Regions from separate parts of the Pseudooceanicola profundi genome, predicted to be linked through region 2. Evidence: riboswitches for the same ligand, from Rfam matches in the RefSeq annotation. Region 2 holds a riboswitch; the other holds the start of a gene.
The links. Region 2 has a riboswitch for cobalamin ahead of ACRARG_RS09200 (energy-coupling factor ABC transporter permease). Riboswitches for the same ligand answer to the same signal wherever they lie in the genome.
Positions count from the first base shown of each region.

Region 1: another riboswitch for cobalamin. It lies ahead of ACRARG_RS04000 (TonB-dependent receptor plug domain-containing protein); the one in region 2 lies ahead of ACRARG_RS09200 (energy-coupling factor ABC transporter permease).

Region 1 covers NZ_JBPAXZ010000001.1:821,188-824,597, forward strand. Annotated here, with positions in the region: gene ACRARG_RS04000 (TonB-dependent receptor plug domain-containing protein) at 1-1,492, opposite strand, end outside; cobalamin riboswitch at 1,633-1,839, opposite strand; gene ACRARG_RS04005 (acyl-CoA dehydrogenase family protein) at 1,905-3,068, opposite strand; gene ACRARG_RS04010 (SDR family NAD(P)-dependent oxidoreductase) at 3,092-3,410, opposite strand, start outside.
Region 2 covers NZ_JBPAXZ010000001.1:1,846,713-1,850,122, reverse strand. Annotated here, with positions in the region: gene cobW (cobalamin biosynthesis protein CobW) at 1-1,037, opposite strand, end outside; gene ACRARG_RS09200 (energy-coupling factor ABC transporter permease) at 1,110-1,787, opposite strand; cobalamin riboswitch at 1,821-2,033, opposite strand; gene smc (chromosome segregation protein SMC) at 2,238-3,410, shown strand, end outside.

The sequences.
Region 1 (3,410 bases), 1.0 Mb from region 2:
CCTCGGCTGCCGCGATCCGGCCCGCGACCTCTACCCCCTGACGGGCGCTGTCGCCCGACTGGTTGATGTAGCTGTATGTCCCGGGGCCGGTGCTGATCGCCGTGATCTCATCCGTCAGCGTTTCGTTGAAATAGGTCACATCCAGCGTGCCACGCCCCTGGGCCACGGGCAGTTCCACCCCGATGTCAAAAGACCGGTTCCGCTCGGGATCGAGGCGCGGGTTGCCGACATAGCCGAAACTGTTGGCATAGAGCTCGAAATAACTGGGATTGACCACGCCCGTGCCGGCCGAGGCATGCAGCCGGACCCCGCCGGCAAATTGGTAGGACCCGGCGACGGTCCATGTCACGCTGTCGCCGAAGACCGAATTGTCATCGAACCGCGCCCCGGCCTGCACATCCAGCCCGCTGCCGAAACTGCCCCGGTATTCCAGCGCATAGGAGGTGTTCGACCGGGCATAAAGCGGATTGGCGGCAGAGCTGTCGCGTTCCCTCTCTGCCATCAGGATCACCAGATGCGCGGCGGTCTCCACGGCCCCGTCCAGCCCGTAGCTCAGCCGCAGCTTGGCCGCGCGGCTGTCGGTATCGCTCGGCGCGTAGAGGCTGCTGCTCTCTTCATTGCGTGTATATTCATAAGACAGCCGCCCCGTCAGCCGGCCGCCCGGCGTCGCATAGTCGGCATAGACCTGCAGTGTCTGCTCGTCGCGGTCGGTAAAGGCAGTCGGATCGTCGACCACATACTGGTCTGCCGTCGCCGCTACGTAGGAATTGAGATCGGAATCGAACCGCTCCTCCGACCTGCGATAGGTGAAGCCCAGCGTCAGCCCCTCTGTCAGCGCGTAATCGCCGGCCAGGTTCAGCGTCCAGCGGGTGATCCCGTCCTTTTCCCCGCCGGAGCCGGAATAATCATATCCCCTGTCGTCGCGTTTGGTGAGCCCGAAGGACACCCCGCCCCGGTCGCCGCGATAGGCCAGAAACCCGGAGGCCATCCAGCCCGACCCGGCCTCCACGCTGCCGCCGTACTGAAGCCCGCCGCTGGCCTTCCTGGTGATGATATTGACCACCCCGGAAGAGGCGTTGGACCCGTAATAGACCGACTGCGGCCCACGCAGCACCTCGATCCGGTCGATATTGGCGGTCTCCAGCCCGGTCAGGAAATATTCCCCGTCGCCGCCCGCGGCCTCGACCCCGTCGATCAGGATGAGGGTGTGATTGCCCTCGCCGCCGCGGATGCGCACCTGAGTGCTGCTGTGACCCGCGCCATTGACGGCGACCCCGGGCAGCGCGCGCAACGCCTCCTGTACCGAGAGGATCCCACGCTCTTCGATCTCCCGGCCAGTGATGACAGTGGCGGCGCGGCCATAGTGCGCGGCCTCGACCGGGATCAGCCCACCCGATACGATGATCGGGTCCAGCCCGATGACATCTTGCGACTGTGCCGGCACGGCAATCGTGCAAGAGACCGCAAGCGCGGCCCTGAAAACCTGTTTCATATCTTTTCCTTCCCCGCAGCGCCCGTACCCGGGCCCGCATGGCCATAGCTTTGACCGAAGGAAGGAGATGCCCCCGCCGCCGGCCCCGAAATGCCACCACGACGGAAAGGTCCGCAGCCACGAACGCGCCCCGCGTCCGGACAAGGTGATCGGCTTCGGCAGGTCTCCTGGCTCGCGGGTCAAGGCTTGGCCGGGTCTTCCCGTCCCGCATGGCGGGGACAGTGACATGGTCCGGCTTCGCTCTCCGTTTACAGTTGCGGGGGCAGCCACGGAATCGGATCGAAATCCTCACCGCATTCCCTTTTCACCGGACGTCAGACGCCCGGACCGAAGCAGGTTCCGATTACCGCGTATCGGGACACGACGCAATGGGCTGCGCGCGCCGGTCAGCCGCCCGACCGGCGCGTGCGGCCTATCCCTGCTGCGCCTGTTTCCAGTCCCGCTTGATCTTTTTGGCAAGCGACCATTTATGCACCTCGGTCGGCCCGTCATAGATCCGGAAGGCGCGGATTTCGCGGAACACCTGTTCGACGATCGTATCCGCGGTCACCCCCTGCCCGCCCATCACCTGCACGCAGCGATCGGCCACACGCATCAGCGCCTCTGAGACCGCGACCTTGGCCATGGAGCTTTCGGCGGTTCCCAGCACCCCGGTATCCAGCACATCGGCACACCAGTAGATCATCAGCTCTGCCTGTTTCAGGTCGATCAGATTATCGGCCAGCATGAAACCGACACCTTCGTGATCCACCAGAGGTTTGCCAAAGGCATGCCGCCTGTTGGCATAATCCGAGGCGATCTCATTGGCGCGGATACAGGCGCCAAGCCAGCGCATGCAATGGGTCAGCCGCGCCGGTGACAGCCGCACCTGCGCGTATTTGAACCCCTCGCCGGACAAGCCCAGCATCTGGTCCGCAGGCACGCGCAGATTGTCGATGGTCACGACGGAATGACCGCCGGGCATGGAGCTGTCGATCGTATCCAGAACACGCTCGATCCGGATCGCCGGGTCGGGCAGGTCCACCAGAAACATGCAGGCGCCATCCGCCGATTTCGCCATGACAATGCCCAGCCCGGCCCCGTCGGCCCCGGTGATATAGGTCTTGCGGCCGTTGATCACCCAGTGGTTGCCGTCCATGTGGCAGGTCGTCTGCATCATCGACGGGTCAGACCCGGCCCCCCCATCCTCCGAAGGTTCGGTCATGAAAAACGCCGACCGCATCGCACCTTTCACCATCGGATCGAGGAACCGGCGCTTCAGCTCGGGCGAGCCCACCTTGCCCAGCAGATACATATTGCCCTCGTCGGGCGCGGCAGTGTTGCAGGCCACGGGGCCAAGCGGTGACAGGCCCGACCGGATCAGCACGCAGGCGGTTTCCCGGTGCGTCAAATGCGCCCCGTCCGCGGGGATATGCGGTGTCAGAACGCCGGCCTTGCGCGCCTCTTCCTTCAGATGAACGGCCAGCACGTCCGAGGGCCCGTGCGAGCTCCGCCGCGGATCTGACTCATAGGGTGCCACAACCTCGCGCACGAAGGTTTCGACCCTGTCGGCAATCGCGACGGCGCGGTCGCTCATACCCCTGTTATCAAGCGTAAATGTCATTTCGGCCCCATCCGGATTGCCCCGTCGAGGCGGATTGTCTCGCCGTTGAGCATTGGATTTTCAACAATTGACCCGACCATCCGGGCATATTCCGACGGATTGCCCAGACGCGCCGGAAACGGCACCTGACGGCCAAGGCTGTCCTGCGCCTCCTGCGGCAGGCTGGCCAGCAGCGGCGTCAGGAAAAGCCCGGGTGCGATGGTCATCACACGGATGCCGTACCGGGCGAATTCCCGTGCAAGCGGCAGCGTCATGCCGACAATCCCGCCCTTGGAGGCCGAATAGGCCGCCTGCCCGATCTGCCCCTCAAAGGCC
Region 2 (3,410 bases):
CGGTCGAGGCCGGTCTGGCCGATCACGACGAGGCGGGTTTCACGGGGGGCCGTGCCAAAGGGCTGATCGTAATAGGTGTCGATGCGCGGACCGACGGCCTGCAGGGTCAGGCGCATGGGTTTACCCGTGACGGCAGCAAAGCCTTTGAGGCGGAGAATGCCGTGGGTCCGGATGACCTCGGCCACCTGTTCGGCATAGGCTTTGGGATCGGCGATTTCGCCGCGGGTGACGACGAACGACTCGAATTCGTCATGGCCGTGGTCGTGCTCATGGTCGTGGTGGTCGTCGTCTTCGTCATCATCATGGTGGTGATGATGATGGACCTCGTGGCGGGCCTCCATATCGGCCTCGGCGGCGGTCTCAAGCCCAAGCAGGACCTCGGTCGGCAGGGCGCCCATGGCGGCCTGGACGATGCGGACACCCGGGCGGACGGCTTCGGTCAGGGTCTGGGTGGTGGCGGTGAGGGCCCTGCTGTCCATCAGGTCGGACTTGTTGACCACGATCATGTCGGCACAGGCGAGCTGGTCTTCGAAGAGTTCGGACAGGGGCGTTTCGTGGTCGAGGTTCTCGTCCATCGCGCGCTGCGCATCCACGGCGGCCACGTCATGGGCGAAGGTGCCGGCGTGGTGGGCCGGGCCGTCGACCACGGTGACCACGCCGTCGACGGTGACGCGGGTGGAGATCGCGGGCCAGTTGAAGGCGCGGACCAGCGGCTGGGGCAGGGCGAGGCCGGAGGTCTCGATCACGATATGGTCGGGGCGGTCGTCGCGGTCGAGGAGCTTTTCGAGTGTGGGGATGAAATCCTCGGCCACGGTGCAGCAGATGCAGCCGTTCGACAGCTCCATGATGTCTTCTTCGCGGCAGGTCTCGTCACCGCAGCCGCGCAGGATGTCGCCATCGACGCCGAGATCGCCGAATTCATTGATGATGAGCGCGATCCGCTTGCCGTTTGCATTCTGCAGCATATGGCGGATCAGCGTGGTTTTGCCGGCGCCGAGGAAGCCGGTAACGACGGTGGCGGGGATCTTGGCGGGCATGGGGGCCTCTTCAAAAGGGGGAAAGGCGGCCCTTGCGGGGCCGCCCGTAACGGTACTCGACTGGCCTGCGGATCAGGCGGCGGCGAAGAGCCGTGGTGTGAAGAGCTTTGCGAAACCGGTGTCGCGCAGGGTCTTGGCGCCAGCGAGGACGGCAAGATCGGCCAGCGGTTCAATCAGGACAACCATCATATAGGCGGCGCCGAAGGACATGACGGAGGCGACGGTGGTTGCACCAAAACCCTGGCCGTAGAAGGCCCAGAAAGCGACCCATGCGACAACTCCGGCCTGGAAGGTGGTCGAGAGCGCAAAGGCTTGTTTGTAGCTCACATCGGCATAGCGGGTGCCTGCGGGAATGATCCGGCGGGCCAGCAGCGACATAGCGTAGAGCGGCGCCAGCAGGGTGGTCACGTTGATCGTGTACTGCGGCAGGTCGAAGGGTGCGAAAAACACGCCCTGAGCCAGAAGGCCAAGCGCCAGACCGATGGCCGCAGGGGCCGCGCCAAACAGCAGGAAGAGGGTCGAGCCCAAGATAAAGTGGACCTCTGACACGCCGACTGGGAAATGCGGCAGGATCTGGAAGAAGACAAAGGTCAGGATGGTCGACGTGACCGTGCCGATGGCGAGCCGGGCGACGTCGCCGGTCTTGACCTGATCCCATACCAGCTTGGCGGTATAGGTCGCGGCGGCGGCCGCTGTTCCATAGCTCAGCACCATTTTGGCGCCAGTGACAATTCCGGGTTCGATATGCATGTTCTGTCCTCCTGGACCGTCATCCCCGACGGCCGGTTGATATGGCGCAGGGCTGGTCTCCTGGCTGGCGGGTCTCTGCGCTGTGCCGCCTTCCCGGTTTCCCAGTGGCTCTGGCACGCGCTCTCCGCTGACAGTCGCGGGGGCGGCTGCGGCTGAAGGCCCCGGATTGGGTCACCTGTTCCGCATTCCCATTTGATCCTCGGGTGGTGTGCACCCTGATGAGGAACCTTGCCCTTTTGTAGTGACGTGGCGGCACGATCCGGTCAAGGGGCGAAAATGGCGGATTGCGGCGCAGTGGAGGGGGGCTGGGCAGAGCGTTGCTAGGGATATGCGCAATATATTGGGGATAACCTGCATGAGTGACCCATATGCTGAGGGCGCAAAGTTGACAGAAGGGGGGCGGTTCCGTCACCCTTCTCCGACAGCCGGAATCACCGACAGGCCCAGAATTTGCGCTTTTCCAAACTCAGACTGACCGGGTTCAAAAGCTTCGTCGACCCGACCGACCTGCTGATACAGGACGGGCTGACCGGCGTTGTCGGCCCGAATGGCTGCGGCAAGTCCAATCTGCTGGAGGCGCTGCGCTGGGTCATGGGGGAAAACCGCCCGACCGCGATGCGGGGTGGCGGGATGGAGGATGTGATCTTTGCCGGCGCGTCGTCGCGCGGGGCCAAGAACTTTGCCGAGGTGGCGCTGCATATCGACAATAGTGAACGTCTGGCGCCCTCGGCCTTCAACCATGCCGACGGGATCGAGATCGTGCGGCGGATCACCCGCGATGTGGGCTCTGCCTACAAGGCCAATGGCAAGGATGTGCGGGCGCGGGATGTGCAGATGCTCTTTGCCGATGCGTCTACGGGGTCGCATTCGCCCGCGCTGGTGCGGCAGGGCCAGATCTCAGAGCTGATCAATGCCAAGCCCAAGTCGCGGCGGCGGGTGCTGGAGGAGGCGGCGGGGATCTCCGGCCTCTATCAGCGGCGGCACGAAGCGGAGCTGAAGCTGAACGGGGCGGAGCAGAACCTGACCCGGGTCGATGATGTGATCGAGGGGCTGGCGCAACAGATGCAGACGCTGGAGCGTCAGGCCCGCCAGGCGCAGCGCTACCGCGCCATCGGTGCCGAACTGCGCCGGGCGGAGGGAATGCTTCTCTTCCGTCGCTGGCAGGAGGCAGAGGAAAGCCGCAGCGTGGCACTGGACGCGCTGAAAACCGCGGTGATGCAGGCAGCTCAGGCCGAAAAGGCGGCGCTGGACGCGGGCAAAGGTCGCGCGGCTGCCGAGGCCGCGCTGCCCCCCCTGCGGGAGGAAGAGGCCATCGCAGGCGCGGTTCTGCAACGGCTGGTCGTGGAACGGGATGCGCTTTCCGAAGAGGAGACGCGGGCCGCCGAGCGGATCGAGGCGCTGCGTGCGAGACTGGACCAGCTGGTTCGCGACCGCGACCGTGAGCAGGGGTTGAACCGCGACGCAGGCGAAACGATTTCGCGGCTTGAATGGGAACAGAGAGAGCTGGCCAAGGCCAGTGAAGGCCATTCGGAGGCGCTTGCCGCTGCTGCGGAAACCGCGCGGCAGGCCGGGGCGATCCTGACGCAGCGCGAAAACGATCTGTCGCAACTGACGGAAGATGTC